Regions from separate parts of the Massilia forsythiae genome, predicted to be linked through region 2. Evidence: predicted binding sites of a transcription regulator. Region 2 holds the regulator's gene; the other holds the start of a gene.
What was found. The regulator NrdR, encoded in region 2, represses ribonucleotide reductase genes. The targets are predictions, from matches to a motif close to CACNANATNTNGTG.

Region 1 (4,420 bases), 2.6 Mb from region 2:
CCGACACGCCGATGATGTTCGAGATGGTCGCGGTCGGGGCGATCGCCACGCAGTTCGAGTTGCGCATGCCGAAGCGCTTGATGCGCTCGCGCACCACGCTCCAGTTCATGGTCTCGCTGGTGTCCTGCTCCAGGTAGCCGCCGCGTTCCTCGGCCAGCAGCCTGATCGAGTCCTGCGGCAGGATGCCGCGGTCCCACAGCGAACCCTCGTACGAACCGTAGCGGCCGCGCTCTTCCGCCAGTTCGGTCGAGGCCAGGTAGGCGTAGTAGCACACCGCTTCCATCGAGCGGTCGGCGAACTCCACCGCCTTGTCCGAGGCAAACGGCACGCGCATCATGTGCAGGCAATCCTGGAAACCCATGATGCCCAGGCCGACCGGACGGTGGCGCAGGTTCGAGTTGCGCGCCTTGTCGACGGCGTAGTAGTTGATGTCGATGACGTTGTCGAGCATGCGCATCGCGGTGCGGATGGTCTTCTGCAGCTTGACCGCGTCCAGGCCGTCGCCCTTCATGTGCGCCGGCATGTTCACCGAACCCAGGTTGCAGACGGCGATCTCGTCCTCGTTGGTGTTCAGCGTGATCTCGGTGCACAGGTTCGACGAGTGCACCACGCCCACGTGCTGCTGCGGCGAGCGGATGTTGCACGGATCCTTGAAGGTCATCCACGGATGGCCGGTCTCGAACAGCATCGACAGCATCTTGCGCCACAGGTCGAGCGCCTGCACCTTCTTGTACACGGTCATCTCGCCGCGGGCGGCACGCGCCTCGTAGCCGAGATAGGCTTCCTCGAACGCGCGGCCGACCTTGTCGTGCAGGTCCGGCACTTCGGACGGCGAGAACAGGCTCCACTCGCCCTTTTCCATCACGCGCTTCATGAACAGGTCCGGAATCCAATTTGCCGTGTTCATGTCGTGGGTGCGGCGGCGGTCGTCGCCGGTGTTCTTGCGCAGGTCGAGGAATTCCTCGATGTCCAGGTGCCAGGTTTCCAGGTAGGCACACACCGCGCCCTTGCGCTTGCCGCCCTGGTTGACCGCCACCGCGGTGTCGTTGGCCACCTTCAGGAACGGCACCACGCCCTGCGACTTGCCGTTGGTGCCCTTGATGCGCGAGCCGAGCGCGCGCACCGGGGTCCAGTCGTTGCCCAGGCCGCCGGCGAACTTCGACAGCAACGCGTTTTCCTTGATGGCGTCGTAGATGTCTTCCAGGTCGTCGCCGACGGTAGTCAGGTAGCACGACGACAGCTGCGAGCGGCGCGTGCCCGAGTTGAATAGGGTCGGGGTCGAGCTCATGAAGTCGAAGCTCGACAGCAGGTTATAGAACTCGATCGCGCGCGCTTCGCGGTCATCTTCACGCAGCGCCAGGCCCATCGCCACGCGCATGTAGAACGCCTGCGGCATCTCGATGCGCACGTCGCGCACGTGCAGGAAATAGCGGTCGTACAGGGTCTGCAGGCCGATGTAGCCGAACTGCAGGTCGCGGTCGGCGACGATCGCCTTGGCCAGGCGCGCCAGGTCGAACTTGCCGAGCTCTTCGTCCAGCAGTTCGTTGTCGATGCCCTTGGCGACGTACTGCGGGAAATAGGTGATGTATTCGGCGGCGGCGCCGGCCTGCGGCACTTCGCGGCCGAAGACTTCCTTGCGGATCGTGTGCAGCAGGATGCGCGCGGTGACCTGACTGTAGGCCGGGTCCTTTTCCATCAGCGCGCGCGCCGCCAGGATGGCCGACTTGTGCAGTTCCTCGACCGGCACGCCGTCGTACAGATTTTTCACGGTCTCGGCCAGGATGGCGTCGGCATCGACGTGCTTTTCCAGGCCGGCGCAGGCGGCGTTGATCAGGCTTGCCACCTCGTTCATGTCGAGCGGACGGCGCACGCCGGCGTCGACCACGCTGTACTGCGGCGCGTCGGACTGGGTCATGCCCGCCGCTTCCTTGGCGGCGCGGCGCTCTTCCATGCGCTTGGCGCGGTACAGCACGTATTCGCGCGCGACGTCATGCTCGCCCGAGCGCATCAGGGACAATTCCACTTGGTCCTGCACATCCTCGATGTGGAAGGTGCCGCCGTTCGGCTGGCGGCGCACCAGCGCGGCCACCGCATTGGTGGTCAGCTCGCCGACCAGTTCGCGGATACGGGCCGATTCGCGGCCGCTCTCGCCGTTCACGGCCAGGAAGGCTTTCGACACGGCGACTTCGATCTTGTTCGGCTGGAACGGCACCACTGCGCCGTTGCGGCGGATGATGCGGTAGTCGGCGTTGGCGACCAGGTCGGCTGCATTGGCAGCTGCGTTGGCTGCCGCCGCGGCGTGCGGATTGATGGAAATGTCCGAAGATGTTTGCATTGAGGCTCCCGAGGTGGCGTGCAGAGCGACCGCCATGGCGTTCATTGATATAACTTGGTGTTCGGATCGCCTGATGGCATCCAGGCGAAACTGACAAAAACCCAAACTTGTCAGCCTAATAATCTTTCGCCGATAAAAATAGGAGCGGCCGGCTAGAAAAACGCTTCCGCGCTCCTGGTGTGTGTCTAGTGACATCCTGGCAGCAACCACTAGATGTAGTGGTCATCTACCCAACAAGCCTAATTGTAGTCGATCTTGGAAAATTTTTAGCGGCCTGCACTTGGGTTTTTTTATGCGTCCGACCCTTGACATTCAATAACGCCGATCAGTAAAGCCGCCAGGCGATAGCAAGCACTAACCTGCAGATTTTTCTGCCTTTTCGATAGGCAGGTTTGTAGAGGCAAGTATTATTTTTTGATTATCGGCAGATGAATAAAAAACAACGGATCGACGTACATACCGTCAGGGTTCCGGTGCGTGGATGTCCAGTTTCTGCATCTGGTAGCGCAGCTGGCGCAGGCTGATGCCGAGCAGGCCGGCGGCTTGCGTGCGGTTGAACTGGGTCTGGGTCAGCGCGCGCAGGATGATGTCGCGCTCGACCTGGTTCAGGTAATCGGGCAGGTTGCTGGGCAGTTCACCGTCCGCCAGCAGGCCGGCGGCGGGCGCCGCGGACGCGCCTCCAGGTGCTGGCGGCGCCGGCGCGCCGGTTGCCGGCAACGGCTGCGCAGCGCCATCCGCTGCGTACGATGGCGCACCCGCCGCGTGCGCATCCGGCCCAGGTGCCACCACCTGGCCAGCAGCCGCGCCGGCCGTGTGCGCCGCGCCGGCAGCGGGCGCCAGCGGCGCCGCGGCCGGCGCCACGCGCGCCCCTTTCAGCAGCAGATCGCCGACCTCGATCATGCCGCCGTCGGCGAACGCCAGCGCCCGCTCCAGCACGTTTTCCAGCTCGCGCACGTTGCCCGGAAAAGAATAGGTCTGCAGCAGGTCCAGGGCGCCGGCCCCCAGGCGCGCCCCGCCCGGCCCGGCCAGGCGCGCCAGCACGGCGTCGACCAGCAGCGGCAGGTCGTCGAGCCGCTCGCGCAGCGGCGGCAGCGACAGTTCGATCACGTTAAGGCGGTAGAACAAATCCTGGCGGAACACGCCGGTCTCGACGCAGCGCGCCAGGTCCTTGTGCGTGGCGCTGACGATGCGCACGTCCACCGGCTCCTCGGCGGTGGCGCCGATCTTGCGCACGCGCCGCTCCTGGATCGCGCGCAGCAATTTAACCTGCATCGCCAGCGGCAAATCGGCCACCTCGTCCAGCATCAGGGTGCCGCCGGCGGCGGCCTGGAAGAAGCCGTCGCGCTCGTCGGTGGCGCCGGTAAAGGCGCCCTTGCGGTAGCCGAAGAACTCGGCTTCCATCAACGCCTCGGGGATCGCGCCGCAGTTGACCGCCACGAAGGGCTTGCCGGCGCGTGCGCTGCGGGCGTGGATCTCGCGCGCCGCCAGCTCCTTGCCGCTGCCGGATTCGCCGTTGATCGCGACCGGCGCCTGCGAGCGCGCCAGCCGTTCGATCTGGGCGCGCAGCGCCTGCATCGCCTGCGAGCCGCCGATCAGGCGCGAGCCGGCGCCGTCCACGGCGGCCGCCTGCCCGTCCGCCGCGCCGGGTTCCATTCCCGTTGCGGACAGCTTCAGCGCCGAGCGCACCATCGCCCGCAGGTCGTCCAGCACCACCGGCTTGGAGACGTAGTCGAAGGCGCCCGCCTTGAGCGCCACCACCGCGTTCTCGGCGCTGCCGTAGGCGGTGATCACGGCGATCGGCGTGCCGCGGTGGCTGGCCGCCACCTCGCGCACCAGTTCCAGGCCGAGGCCGTCGGGCAGGCGCATGTCGGTCAGCACCAGCGCGTAGTCCTTGTCGGCCAACAGCGCGCGCGCCTCGCGTATGGTGGCGGCGCTGTCGACGTCCAGGCCCATCTTGAGCAGCGTGATCTCCAGCAGTTCGCGCAGGTCGGCCTCGTCGTCGACCACCAGCACGCGCGGCGCGCTCATGCCCGCCTCCCGCGGCACGGCGGACGGCGTTTCCGGTGGTGTGTGATGGTTCCCATG
Region 2 (4,420 bases):
AGCCGATATGGCCATCGTCCGGATCGTTCGCCGCCGGCGCCGGCGCGCACATGGGTTTCCTTGCTTACCGGACGCGACTTCCCGTACAATCGGGCGATCCGCAGCCGGCGCGCCGCATGCCGCGCGCGCCGCTGTATCGAGTATCTTGCGTCTCACGTAACTGGCGAAAACCGCGCGCTGCCGCGCCCGGCGAAGGTGGGCATCCACCGGGGAACGTGGGATTTTCCATTTGCCGTTCGCCTGGGCAGCCACCGATTGGACCGCGTTCGCCGGCCCGGTCGCCGTTCGGCTGTCCGCGCGCGCGGCGTCCGGCGGCTTCCGCCCGGTCCGGCGCTGTCCGTCGCCTGGTTCTCTTACCGATTGGAGTTTTTCATGTTTGCAAAAGATCACACGCTCGCCAAGGTCGACCCGGAACTGTGGGGCGCCATCCAGAAGGAAAACCAGCGCCAGCAAGACCACATCGAACTGATCGCCTCGGAGAACTACACCTCGCCGGCGGTGATGGAAGCGCAGGGCTCCCAGCTGACCAACAAGTATGCCGAAGGCTACCCGGGCAAGCGCTACTACGGCGGCTGCGAATACGTCGACGTCGCCGAGCAGCTGGCGATCGACCGCGTCAAGGAACTGTTCGGCGCCGAAGCCGCCAACGTCCAGCCGAACTCGGGCTCGCAGGCCAACCAGGGCGTGTTCTTCGCCATGCTGAAACCGGGCGACACCATCATGGGCATGTCGCTGGCCGAAGGCGGCCACCTGACCCACGGCATGGCGCTGAACATGTCGGGCAAGTGGTTCAACGTGGTGTCCTACGGCCTGACCGAGCAGGAAGACATCGACTACGACGAAATGGAACGCCTGGCGCGCGAGCACAAGCCGAAGATGATCATCGCCGGCGCCTCGGCGTTCGCGCTGCGCATCGACTTCGAGCGCTTCGCCCGCGTGGCCAAGGAAGTCGGCGCGTACTTCATGGTCGACATGGCCCACTATGCCGGCCTGATCGCCGCCGGCGAATACCCGAACCCGGTGCCGCACGCCGACTTCGTGACCTCGACCACCCATAAATCGCTGCGCGGCCCGCGCGGCGGCATCATCCTGATGAAGGCCGAACACGAAAAGGCGATCAATTCGGCGATCTTCCCGGGTATCCAGGGCGGTCCGCTGATGCACGTGATCGCCGGCAAGGCGGTGGCCTTCAAGGAAGCGCTGACGCCGGAATTCAAGGCCTACCAGCAGCAGGTGGTCAAGAACGCCAAGGCATTGGCCGACGCACTGATCGAGCGCGGCCTGCGCATCGTGTCGGGCCGCACCGAATCGCACGTGATACTGGTCGACCTGCGCGCGAAAGGCCTGACCGGCAAGGAAGCGGAAGCGATCCTGGGCCAGGCGCACATGACCACCAACAAGAACGGCATTCCGAACGACCCGCAGAAGCCGTTCGTGACCTCGGGCATCCGCCTGGGCAGCCCGGCCTTCACCACGCGCGGCTTCAAGGAAGAGGACGCCACCAAGGTCGGCCACCTGATCGCCGACGTGCTGGACAACCCGCACGACGCCGCCACCATCGAGCGCGTGAAGGCGCAAGTCAAGCAACTGACCGACAAGTATCCGGTCTACGCAGCATAAGAAGCGCTGTGCTTCGGCCACGGACGCCCGCACGGGTCTGTGGTCCGCGGCGCGTTCCCCAGCCCTCTGCAGCATCCGGCGCCCATGAAATGTCCGTTCTGTCACCACGATGACACCCAGGTCCTCGATACCCGCATATCCGAGGTCGGCGATGCCATCCGGCGCCGGCGCCGCTGCGCCCAGTGCGACAAGCGCTTCACCACCTACGAGCGGGTCGAATTGTCGATGCCGATCATCGTCAAGAAGAACGGCAGCCGCACCGAATTCGAATCCGGCAAGCTGCGCGCCAGCCTGCGCCTGGCGCTGCGCAAGCGCCCGGTGCCGGCCGAAGCCATCGACGCCGCCGTCGCCTCGATCGAGGAAAAGCTCCTGACCAGCGGCCGGCGCGAGGTCGACACCGGCCACATCGGCGAACTGGTGATGCAGGAACTGCAGCGCCTCGACAAGATCGCCTACATCCGCTTCGCCTCGGTCTACAAGAACTTCGAAGACCTGGCCGAGTTCCAGGAAGCGATCGACGCGGTCGAGCAGCCGCGCAAATGAGTCCGATTTTTTGCCGGCAGTAAGGTAAAAATCATTCTTGGCTGACTTTGGTCGTGCTGGCGCCAAGTGGTCCGCTCGCCAGCATTATTGCTGCTACCACATCGACCTCCAGCTCGTCGTCCCCGCGAAGGCGGGGACCCATACAGACTAGCCAAGGTCGGTATCGTTGACGCTTTCCGGCCAGTTCTGATCGGCCAAGGCAACTTGCCACCGATTTCCTGAACCATATTACGCAGACGAAAAGCCCAGTTGTGCATGGCCTGGCGACCGTCCCTCCCTGCGTTTGGTTGCACCCGCACGCTTGAGACATCGCACCGCCCGGCCGGGCCTGCTTGTTTATCGTCGCATCTCCATATCGATCACCGGAGATGACGCATGCGTTCCGGGCTTTCCTGTTGCCGATTTTCTGTAAGCACCTGTGACGGCTTTACCCTGGTCGAAGTGCTGGTGGCGCTGTTCGTGGCCGCGCTCGGCATCGCCGGCGCCGCCGGCATCCAGGCCGTGGCGCTGCGCTCGGCGCGCGAGGCCGCGCGCCTGGCCGACGGCGTGCGCCTGGCCGCCGCGCTGGCCGAGCGCATGCAGACCAATCCGGCCGCCATGGCGCTGGCCGACCATCTGAATCCCTACCTTCAGCTCGACCAGGAAGCCGGCGCCGCCTTGCCCGCGGCGGCTTCGTGCTATGGCGCGGACGCCGCCTGCAGCCCCGACCAGCTGGCCCGCTTCGACCTGATGGAAAGCGCGCAGGCGCTGGCCGCGCGCTTTCCGGGCGGACGCCTGCTGGCCTGCCGCGACGCCGCCGAACCGGACCCGGCATCCGGCCTGCTGCCCTGGTCCTGCGCGGCCCAGCCGGGCGCACCGGTGGCGATCAAGCTGGGGTGGTCCGAGCGGCCCGGCGAGGCGGCCGTGCCCAGGGTGCTGCTGGTGGTGGCGGGAGGCGCGTCATGATGCGGCCGGTGATCCATCCGGCGATGCTTCCGGTGACGTCGCCGGCGACCCGGGCCCGTGCGCGGCCCCCACGCGGCCGGCGCGAGCGCGGCCTGACCCTGGTCGAGATGATGGTCGCGCTGACGGTCGGGCTGGGCGTCGCCTTGACCGCCGCGCGCCTGCTGCTGCTCGCCAACGGCGCCTGGGCCGAGCAGATGGAAGACGCCGCGCTCGACGACGGCGGCCGCTTCGCGCTGGCGCTGGTCGCGCAGGCGGTGCGCCAGGCCGGCCACGTCGACTTGGCGCAGCTGGATGCGCCCGCCACGCCGGATGCGCCGCCGGCGCGCCTGGCGGGGCTGGATGCGCGCTCGCTCGGCAAGGCGGCGCCGGGCATCGGGGCGCCGCTGCCGGACGCCGCCAACGGCAGCGACGTGCTGGCGGTGCGCTTTCCCGGCGCCGGCCCTGCGCCCGACGGCGACGGCAGCGTGGCCAGCTGCGCCGGCTTCGCCATGCCGCAGGGCGAGGAGGGCTGGAGCATCTTCTACGTGGCGCGCAATGCCGATGGCGAGGCGGAATTGCGCTGCAAGTACCGCGGCGCCGCCAACTGGAGCGCCGACGCCATCGTCACCGGCGTCGACGGTTTCCAGGTGCTGTACGGCCTCGACACCGACACGCCGCGCGACGGCGTGCCCAACCGCTACGTCAATGCCGCCGCGATCGACGCGCTCGACGCCGGCCTCGGCCTGGGCGCCGATCAGCAGGCGCTGCGCCGCCAGACCCACTGGAAGCGCGTGGCCAGCGTGCGCGTCAGCCTGCTGCTGCACGGCGCCAGGCCGACGCGCGCGGACGCGAGTGCGGCCGGCGCCGCCTTCGACCTGTTCGGCGCCGGCTATGCGGACACCGTCGGCGACGCCGATCGGGGCACCTCGCTGCAGGTGGCCGCGTTTCCGGCGGCGTTGCGGCGGCGCGAGCGCCGCCTGTTCACCACGACGGTGGCGCTGCCGGCGCCGGCCCTGTGAGCGCGATCGTGCCGTATCGACATTCGCATCCGTATCCGCGCCCGCGCCCATGCCCGCGCTTTTTCGCGTACCGGTGCCAGCGCGGCGTGGCGCTGGTGTGCACGCTGCTGCTGGTGCTGGCGGCCATGCTGCTGGGCGTGTCGGTGGCGCGCACCGCGTTCGGCTCGGTGGCGTCGGCGCGTCAGGAACGCGACCGGGCGCTGGCGCATGCCATGGCGCAGGCGGCGCTGCGCGATGCCGAAGCGGATGTCGCCGCCGTCGGGGCGCCGTCATCCGCGCGCGCGGCCCATTTCGCGGCCGCGCCAGGCAGCGGT

Region 1: HH212_RS11555 (ribonucleoside-diphosphate reductase subunit alpha) is a predicted target of NrdR. The motif match lies at 2,543-2,556, and genes of this name have one in related genera.

Annotation. Positions count from the first base shown of each region.
Region 1 covers NZ_CP051685.1:2,677,801-2,682,220, reverse strand. The annotation lists gene HH212_RS11555 (ribonucleoside-diphosphate reductase subunit alpha) at 1-2,335, opposite strand, end outside; gene HH212_RS11550 (sigma-54-dependent transcriptional regulator) at 2,798-4,363, opposite strand.
Region 2 covers NZ_CP051685.1:60,067-64,486, reverse strand. The annotation lists ZMP/ZTP riboswitch at 147-253, shown strand; gene glyA (serine hydroxymethyltransferase) at 373-1,620, shown strand; gene nrdR (transcriptional regulator NrdR) at 1,705-2,163, shown strand; gene pilV (type IV pilus modification protein PilV) at 2,539-3,108, shown strand; gene HH212_RS00340 (PilW family protein) at 3,105-4,106, shown strand; gene HH212_RS00335 (pilus assembly protein) at 4,103-4,420, shown strand, end outside.